3 regions of the Mixta mediterraneensis genome follow, and region 2 is predicted to be linked to each of the others. Evidence: predicted binding sites of a transcription regulator. Region 2 holds the regulator's gene; each other region holds the start of a gene.
The links. Region 2 encodes PurR, which represses purine synthesis genes. Its sites were predicted from a motif close to CANGCAAACGTTTGCNTG; they were not measured.
Positions count from the first base shown of each region.

Region 1 (3,284 bases), on a different contig from region 2:
AAATGAAAAAAGATCGCAACTACCCAAAACCGGTTTTAACGCCGGGCGAAGTGGCGCGACGCAGTGGCGTCGCCGTATCCGCACTGCATTTCTATGAAACTAAAGGGCTTATTTTCAGTACGCGCAACGGAGGTAATCAGCGACGTTACAGCCGCGATGTGCTGCGACGTGTGGCGATCATCAAGATTGCACAACGCATTGGCATTCCGCTGGCTACGGTGAGCGACAGCCTGGAACACATTCCCGCCAATAAACGCATGTCAACTCACGAATGGGATGCGCTGACCCAGCACTGGCGTGAGGAGCTGGATAAACGTATCGAAACCCTGACTCGCTTGCGCAACGATTTAGATGGCTGCATTGGCTGTGGCTGTCTTTCAATGCGTGATTGTCCGTTACGCAATCCCGGTGACCGTCTGGGGCAACAAGGCTCAGGTGCGGTATTGCTCGACCCTGAACAGGGAGACAAGCTGCCCGAGCCTGAGTGACGTCTATAATTGGCTGACACAACCTAACAGGGCATCACGATGATTACCGTTCACCACCTTGAACATTCGCGCTCGCATCGCGTGCTGTGGCTACTGGAAGAGCTGGAAGTGCCTTATCAAATCAAGCGCTACCAGCGCGAATCCACCCTGCTGGCACCTGACGCATTAAAAAAAGTTCATCCTTTGGGCAAATCGCCGGTAATCACCGACGGAAACCGGGTTATTGCTGAATCGGGCGCGATCCTTGAGTACCTTGAGGGTAAATATGACGCAGAATATCGGCTGAAACTTTCTGACGAAGAGGAGATGCTGCAGTCTCGTTACTGGTTGCATTATGCTGAAGGATCGCTGATGCCTCTGCTGGTGATGAAACTGATTTTTGGCCGACTCGGGCAGGCACCGGTGCCCTGGCTGCTTCGTCCGGTTGGTGGCGCGCTGGGGAAAGGCATACAAAAATCCTGGCTGGATAAACAGCTAAAACCGCATACGCAGATGATTGAACAACATCTTGCTACGCATCAATGGTTTGCTGGAAAACGTTTTAGTATCGCTGATATTCAAATGAGTTTTCCGCTGCTGGCGTTAAACCAGCGCGCCGGATTACAGCATATGCCCGCCACGCAAAAATGGCTGGAAACCGTGAAGCAGCGTGCCGCCTGGCAGCGCGCCATCCAGCAGGGTGGCGATATTAACCTGCCTGGCTGAATCTTTTTTTGCGTTGCGCGACAATCGTTTCACACCGTTGCGCAACGCCTCCTCATGATAAGAAAAGTCTATTACTTCAAAGGCCAGGCGTTGCGTAGAGTTTGTTGCGCAACGGAGCACAGACGCTGGCGAAGCTCCCCGGTGAAATATTTATCCTGAACAATGCCCATCAGGCAGTTGAAAATATGCCAGCAAACGCCGGATAATCGTTTGCCTTTTTATTTGCTCATCTTCGAATGGTCAATTATCTGCGGTAAGGTAAACGTTTGCCTTCCGTTTGCGACCTGTTGGCGCAAACACTTTACCCAGGGAATTCAGGGCAGCGGTCGCAGGGCGATCCACACAACAAAAAACTCTTTGAGGCTCAATTATGTCAAATGAATCACGCCCGGCCAGTGGAAAACTGGACGCCTGGTTCTCCATCTCTGCGCGTGGCAGCAGTGTACGTCAGGAAACTCTGGCGGGACTGACCACTTTTCTGGCCATGGTCTATTCGGTGATCGTTGTGCCCGGCATGTTAGGCAAAGCCGGTTTCTCACCAACAGCGGTATTTGTCGCCACCTGTCTGGTTGCCAGCTTCGGCTCAATTATTATGGGATTATGGGCTAACCTGCCGATGGCCATTGGCTGCGCGATTTCATTAACGGCTTTTACTGCGTTCAGCCTGGTGCTCGGTCAGCAGATCAGCGTGCCGGTGGCACTCGGTGCGGTATTCCTGATGGGGGTATTATTCACCCTGATCTCAGTTACCGGCATCCGTTCATGGATCCTGCGTAATTTGCCGATGGGCGTAGCACATGGCACTGGCGTGGGAATTGGTTTGTTTTTGCTGCTGATTGCAGCAGATGGTGTGGGCCTGGTGGTAAAAAACCCGGTAGCGGGTTTGCCGGTCGCGCTGGGTCATTTCGACTCATTTCCAGTCATCATGTCGCTGCTGGGGCTGGCAGCTATCATTGGGCTTGAAAAGCGCCGCGTACCGGGTGGCATTTTGCTGACTATCATCGCTATTTCGCTACTGGGTTTGATTTTCGATCCGGCGGTTACCTATCGGGGATTATTCGCCCTGCCGAGCCTGAAGGATGCCAATGGTCAGTCGCTGGTATTCAGTCTTGATATTATGGGCGCATTACAGCCGGTTGTGCTGCCAAGCGTACTGGCACTGGTGATGACGGCGGTATTTGACGCCACCGGCACAATCCGTGCGGTAGCAGGACAGGCGAACCTGTTGGATAAAAACGGGCAGATTATTAATGGCGGCCGCGCATTGACCACCGATTCGGTCACCAGCCTGTTTGCCGGTTTGGTGGGCGCATCGCCTGCCGCGGTATATATCGAATCGGCAGCAGGCACAGCCGCAGGGGGAAAGACCGGTCTGACGGCGATTGTGGTTGGCTTGCTGTTTATGGTGATTCTGTTTATGTCGCCGTTAGCCTACCTGGTGCCAGCCTACGCAACCGCCCCTGCGTTAATGTACGTTGGGCTGCTGATGCTGAGCAATGTCGCTAAAATCGACTTTAATGATTTTGTTGATGCGATGTCTGGGCTGCTGACCGCGGTCATGATCGTCATGACCTGCAATATCGTGACCGGTATTATGCTCGGCTTTGCGGCGCTGGTGGTAGGACGCATTTTTGCCGGTGAATGGCGCAAGCTGAATACAGGCACAGTGGTGATTGCCGTTGCCCTGGTTGCGTTTTACGCGGGAGGTTGGGCGATCTGACTATTCAGCCGGGCGTGCAGCCGCACGCCCAATATTTTCTATTTTTTTATCTTTTGTCGCACGCGAGGCAATCTCCTGGTCTCGCGTTTGTTTTACACTTTAGCGCTCACGATATTGACTAAAAGACTTCAAGGCGTCTAAGGAAAGCATGGAAATCTTTTTTACTATTCTCATTATGACGCTAGTTGTGTCGCTTTCTGGCGTCGCTGCTCGCATTCTTCCTTTTCAAATCCCGTTGCCGTTAGTGCAGATCCTCGCGGGTGCGCTGCTCGCCTGGCCACACTTCGGTCTGCACGTCGATTTTGATCCTGAGCTGTTTTTAGTGCTGTTTATTCCGCCGTTGTTGTTTGCGGACGGCTGGAAAACGCCGA
Region 1 covers NZ_JASUAZ010000021.1:42,945-46,228, reverse strand. Annotated here, with positions in the region: gene soxR (redox-sensitive transcriptional activator SoxR) at 3-488, shown strand; gene QRY16_RS13445 (glutathione S-transferase family protein) at 528-1,193, shown strand; gene QRY16_RS13440 (NCS2 family permease) at 1,564-2,913, shown strand; gene QRY16_RS13435 (Na+/H+ antiporter) at 3,062-3,284, shown strand, end outside.
Region 1: a site for PurR is predicted at 1,449-1,466, ahead of QRY16_RS13440 (NCS2 family permease). Genes of this name have one in related genera too.

Region 2 (3,284 bases):
TAACCGGACTATGCGTTTACTGATTACGCTTTTCATCCTGGCTTTTGCCCAACTGTTTTTTAACGTCGCCTCTGCTTCCCCGCAGATGCCGGTTAATGCCAGTCAGCATAAAGCAGAGAAAAAAAGTGCGCGTGAAGACGAGCGGCGCAAGCGTCGTCCGGTGAAAAGTACCGTGAAGAAATCTCGCCAGGTTACCGTTCAGAAACTTAAACTGAAAAAAAAGCGAGCGGCCGTAGCCGCAGTTAACGCCGCCACTCAAAAAAATACGCATAAACTTTCCAGCAAGCGTCACGGTCAATCTCGATCAACGAAAATCGTGAATGAAATTAATGACATCAGCACCCTCAGAATGAGCAAATCTCACCGTCAGCGTTATCAAAAAGCGCGCGCAACCGCGATGGCGAAATTAATGGGACAGCTGGGTAAACCGTATCAATGGGGTGGCGTATCGCCGCATACCGGCTTTGATTGCAGCGGCTTAGTCTGGTACGCCTACAAAGATTTACTGAAGTTCAAAATTCCCCGTACCGCGAACGAAATGTATCATCTGCGTGATGCAGCACCGGTTAAGCGCGAATTGCTGGAGAAAGGTGATCTGGTCTTTTTCCGTATTAACGGACGCGGCACCGCCGATCACGTTGGCGTCTATTTAGGCAACGGTAAATTTATTCAGTCGCCGCGCACCGGCAAAGACATACAGATTAGCGCATTGGGTGAAGATTACTGGCAGCGGCACTATATTGGTGCGCGTCGTATGATGACGCCAAAAACCATTCGCTGAGGTATTTGCCTTCGCAGGCAGAAGAAGCCGGATGACAGAGTGGCCCTCCCAGGCAGACGCTCCGTTATCCGGCTTTTGTATTAGTGCAGAATGGCGGTAAAGCTAAATGCCAGAATCATTAGCAGCGCTGCGCCGCTCGTCATCAACGCCAGTTTTATATCGGTACTCATCACCTCTCCTTAGCCACACAGATTGTAGGGATACTGCATTTTCCCATAAGGTCCGGTAAAAATCTCGTTTTATCCGCTCAGCCTTGTTAGAATCCTGTTTTTGTTGCGCAACATGCGCAACATGCGCAACGTCGGTTCCGTTCACCGTCTTTTTTGGCATTTTTACCTATCCAGACGCCAGATCACAGGCAAAAAAATTGCATTTTGGTGGGCAAAAACCTCAGCCGACGCAATCGTTTAACATGATACTTATCAATAGGTTAAGATAAGTTCAGGAGTCTCTTTTTCATGGCAACAATTAAAGATGTGGCGAAACGAGCGGGAGTATCGACCACCACCGTCTCACACGTCATCAATAAAACGCGTTTTGTGGCAGAAGAAACGCGCAATACCGTCTGGCAAGCCATCAAGGAGCTGCACTATTCGCCAAGCGCTGTGGCGCGTAGTCTGAAAGTTAATCACACCAAAACGCTGGGATTGCTTGCGACTTCCAGCGAGGCGCCTTACTTCGCAGAAATTATTGAAGCCATTGAAAATCACTGTTTTGAGAAAGGTTACACCCTGATTTTAGGTAACGCACACAATGGCTTGCATAAGCAGCGTGCTTATTTATCAATGATGGCGCAAAAGCGCGTCGATGGTTTATTAGTGATGTGTTCCGAATATCCAGACGATCTGTTGAAGATGCTGGAAGAGAATCGAAATATTCCCATGGTGGTCATGGACTGGGGCGAATCACGCGCTGACTTTACCGATACCGTGTTGGATAACGCTTTCCAGGGCGGCTATCTTGCCGGGCGCTATTTGATTGAACGCGGCCATCGCGATATTGGAGCGATTCCCGGACAGTTAGAACGTAATACCGGCGGTGGGCGTCATGCAGGCTTCTTAAAAGCCCTTCAGGAAGCCAACATCCAACCGCGTGCTGAGTGGATAGTCCAGGGAGATTTTGAACCCGAATCAGGTTATCAGGCCATGCAGCAGATTCTCTCGCAAAAACAACGCCCGACAGCCGTATTTTGTGGCGGCGATATAATGGCGATGGGGGCCATTTGCGCAGCAGATGAAATGGGCCTGCGCGTACCGCAGGACATTTCCGTTATCGGCTATGACAACGTACGCAACGCGCGCTACTTCACCCCGGCGTTAACTACCGTACACCAACCCAAGGCGCAGCTAGGTGAAAAAGCGCTGGAAATGTTGTTGGATCGTATTACCAGCAAACGCGAAGAGTCACAAACCATTGAAGTCCATCCGACACTGATTGAACGCCGCTCGGTAGGCTACGGCCCTTTTCGCGATTATCGCCGTTAATTCTCGCTTAACCATTCCTGATTAAGTGTTTGCGCATCACCTAAATAGCTGAGCAACCAACCCAGCGCCGGTGATGCGCGATCTTCTGCCCAACTCACGCAGCACGGACTCTCTGGAAAAGCCATCGGTAGCGTTAGCTCGACAAGCTTACCGGCGTCAAGTAGTGGACGAGCCAGATGCCCTGGCACCATCGCTACACATAAACCTGCCAATACACAATCCAGCCCGGTTTGCCATTCCGGCACCACCACCCGACGCTGATTATCTAGCGTCCAGGTCATACGCCGCGGCAGCGCGCGCGACGTATCTTCCAGGACAAGTGACGGCCAGCTACGCAACGTATCATCATCCAGCTCACTGGCGAGCGTTAAAGGGTGATCGCGCTGAACCACGCAGCGCCAGTTAATTGCGCCCATATCCTGAAAGGCGAAACGTCCTCCCACGGGAATGGCCTGCGTAGCGCCAATCGCCACGTCGACGCGGCTATCTGCTAAGGCGTCCCATACCCCATTGAATACTTCATAACTGATGATCAGTTCCATATCGGGGAAATGGCGGTAAAAATCTTTCACCAGTTGTCGCGTTCGCTCAGGTTTTACAATGCAATCAATCGCAATGCTTAACTGGCCCCGCCAGCCATTTGCCAGCTGCTGACATTGACGCCGGGTCGCAAGCATTTTTTTGATAACACTTCGCCCTTCCCGGACAAAATGTTCACCGGCTGGCGTTAAAACCACTTCACGATGATGACGTTCGAATAACGGCACCGCCAGCCAGGTTTCAAGCTGGCGTACCGTATAGCTAATGGCAGAAGGTACACGATGTAGCTCTTGCGCAGCGGCGCTAAAACTCCTGCCCCGTGCTACCGCGTCCACGACTTCAAGCGCATATTCGGACCACATAATCTGCCTTCAAAAATTTTAACAGGTTAAGACAAATATTAGCGTTTCACAGCGTTTAATGCACCTTCTACACTCTGCCGCGTTCACTCTGCAAAAATGAGAATCAGATGTTATCAA
Region 2 covers NZ_JASUAZ010000010.1:111,264-114,547, reverse strand. Annotated here, with positions in the region: gene QRY16_RS09220 (C40 family peptidase) at 11-781, shown strand; gene cydH (cytochrome bd-I oxidase subunit CydH) at 862-951, opposite strand; gene purR (HTH-type transcriptional repressor PurR) at 1,240-2,265, shown strand; gene punR (DNA-binding transcriptional activator PunR) at 2,262-3,167, opposite strand; gene punC (purine nucleoside transporter PunC) at 3,275-3,284, shown strand, end outside.

Region 3 (3,284 bases), on a different contig from region 2:
GCAATCGCCACTTTTTGCTGATTACCACCAGACAGCAGGCCAATCGGCTGCATCATTGACGGCGTTTTTACATTAAACAGGCGGATAAAATCGTCTACCGCTAACGCTTCTTCGGCATGCTTCAGGCTGCCACTGCCGCGACTGAAATAGCGCAGCGCAGTCAACGTCATGTTCTCTTTTACCGACATGCCCAAAATTAAACCGTCACGCTTACGATCTTCAGAGATATACACGATGCCATTTGCCAGCCCGTCCTGTGGCGAGCGCGTCACCACTTCGCAGGCATCCAGCCATACTTTGCCTTTGCTACGTGGCAAAGCACCGTACAGCACTTTCATTAATTCGGTGCGGCCAGCGCCCATTAATCCAGCCACGCCAAGAATTTCGCCTTTGTGCAGCGTAAAACTGACGTTATGCCCCCCCGGCCCGCACAGATTTTCCACTTTTAAACGCACATCGCCTGGCGCTTGTTCAAGACGTGGATATTGATCTTCCAGTTTGCGTCCGACCATCATCTCGATCAGGCTCTCTTCTGTCAGATCGTTGACTGCACGTTCGGCAATGAACTGGCCGTCGCGAAATACCGTGACGTCATCGCAAATCTCGAAAATCTCTTTCATACGGTGCGAGATATAAACGATGCCGCAGCCTTGCGCTTTCAGCTCGTTAATCACATTGAATAGCGAGAGGGTTTCGGTGTCGGTGAGCGCATCGGTCGGCTCATCCATAATGATTACCTGCGACTCAAAACTGAGCACCCTGGCGATTTCCACCATTTGCTGATCGCCAATGGAAAGCTCGCCCACCAGCTTGTGGCTGTTAAAGCGCAGGTTAAGCCGTTTCAGTAACGCGTCCGCTTCGGCATGCATACGTTTCCAGTCAATGCGGCCAAAACGGCTGACAAATTCGCGGCCGAGAAAAATATTCTCCGCCACGCTTAATTGAGGGATCAGATTCAGTTCCTGATGAATGATACCGATGCCTGCATCCTGCGACGCTTTCGGTCCGCTAAATGTGGTTTCTTCACCGAGCCACTTTAGCGATCCGGCATCGCGGCTGTAGATGCCGGTCAGCACTTTCATCATGGTAGATTTACCCGCGCCGTTTTCACCTACCAGCGCCATCACGCGCCCAGGGTAAACCGCCAGCGACGCACCTTTTAACGCTTTTACGCCAGGAAACGATTTTTCAATCCCAATGAGTTGCAATAATGGTTGCATAGCGCCCTCAGAAGGTTACACCGGCGCTCAGGATGACATTCGCATACGGAGAACGCTCTCCGCTGCGAATGACCGCCTGACTACGCTGAGTATATTGTTTGAACTGTTCATGGCTGGTGTAACGTACAGCGATGGTATTCCCCTGGTGCTGTTGCAAGGCTTCGAGCACGGCGAGCAGCGCACTATGGAGCTGCGGATTGTGCAGCTTAATCTCTTCTGCAATCAGGGCGCTTTCTACCTGCATCTCAAGCGTGACAGCATTGACCACGTGGATAAAATCGGGCATACCCGGCGTAAGCGCCAAATCGACACGCTGCGGCCCCGCCGGAATCGGCAAGCCAGCATCGGCGATCGTGAGCGTATCCGTATGTCCCAGACGGGCAATCACATGAGAGAGTTCAGCGTTTAACAAGCGACCTTTTTTCATCTATTCACTCCACAGCGAAACGTTTCGCTGGCGGCAGTGTATAAAAAGTAAGAAGCAACTCAATCACCAGATAAAAGAAGTGTGATCGCTATCGAAACGTTTCGCTTCCGCAGGAGAGAATTTGGCTTTAGGGAAGGATTGAAATTAAAAACTGGACCGCCGAAGCGGCCCTGAATCCAGGTTTTAAGGCAGTTTCCTGACGTGTTTAACGTCCAGCTCAATGCTGTTGAAATCTTTATCCAGCTCGCCGGTTAGCTCTACATGGTCTTTTGGCGAAATGGTTTGCCCGTCCCAACGCTTGTGGTCGATTTCTACCTTCATCGTGCCGGTTTGATCGCGGAACTGGTAATCTTCATCACCAAGCTGTTTTACCAGCTGGCCGCGCACGGTGATCCAGCTGTCATCCTTCATATCTTCAGCCTGCTTAACAGTCACTACACTGGTGTGATCGGCGCTAAATCCACCTTTTTTGACCTGGGCGGCCGGGGCATCAGGATCAACAAATCCGCCATTTTGTGCAGCCAGAACGGAGGTAGATGTCAGCATCACAACGGCTAATAGTACGGCTTGTTTTTTCATACAGTTTCCTTTTTTCCATGAACAGTTTTTTTGATGTATACAGTTAAGCACAAGGTTCTTAGCAGGATCGTATCGATTAAAAACAGGCGAAGTTAATGAAAGCCGCGCTATAAGCTGCGCGGTACTTCGTATAAAACGCTTTCCAACTGCGAAAAATCGATAAATGTTTTATTCACTGAAGGCGATCACGTAACCGGCGATGGCTGCAAAGCGGGGCTGAACCAGCCGGGATGAAGCATTAATGGGTTTATCACCAGCGAAGCGGGATCAGTCCTTAACGGCTGCGGCACGAGATTACCTTTTGTGCGTCACATCGCGCCATTGTATGGCAGGCAGGTTGTTTTTTTACCCGCGGCAAGGCGGTGGTTATGCGCCACCTTGCGCGAGTCCGAGGCGTCCAGCGTGCAGGCGAATCCGGTTAAATCTCGACCTGGGTGCCTAGCTCAATGACACGGTTCGGTGGTATCTCAAACTGATCCGGCGCGCGCAACGCATTGCGTTGCAGCGCCAGGAACAGCTTGCCGCGTAACCGCAGATACCAGGGCCGTTTACCCATGATGAGCGACTCGTGCGACATAAAGAATGAGGTTTCCATCATGCGACAATTCAGCCCTTCCAGCCCGCAGCGATGGAACACTTCTTCTACATTCGGGGTTTCGCGCCAGCCGTAGCTTGCTACCACGCGCCAGAAGGTCGGCGACAGCTGTTCGATGGTCACGCGACGCACGTTATGCACGTAAGGTGCATCTTCGGTGCGCAAAGTCAGTAACACGACGCGTTCATGCAACACTTTGTTGTGCTTAAGATTATGCAACATCGCAAATGGAATGACGTTCAGCGCACGCGACATATACACCGCCGTGCCTGGTACACGAACCGGTGGCGATTTCTCCAGCGAGACAATCATCGCCTCTAATGAATTACCATGTTCATGTAGACGACGCAGCAGACGAAAACGCTCGCTTTTCCAGGTCGTCATAACGATAAACATCACCAGTCCAAGACAAAGCGGCAACCAGCCGCCGGAGAAAATCTTAATCAGGTTAGCGGTAAACAAC
Region 3 covers NZ_JASUAZ010000032.1:30,232-33,515, reverse strand. Annotated here, with positions in the region: gene rbsA (ribose ABC transporter ATP-binding protein RbsA) at 1-1,220, opposite strand, end outside; gene rbsD (D-ribose pyranase) at 1,228-1,647, opposite strand; gene QRY16_RS16095 (YgiW/YdeI family stress tolerance OB fold protein) at 1,831-2,226, opposite strand; gene kup (low affinity potassium transporter Kup) at 2,645-3,284, opposite strand, start outside.
Region 3: a site for PurR is predicted at 1,660-1,677, ahead of rbsD (D-ribose pyranase). Genes of this name have one in related genera too.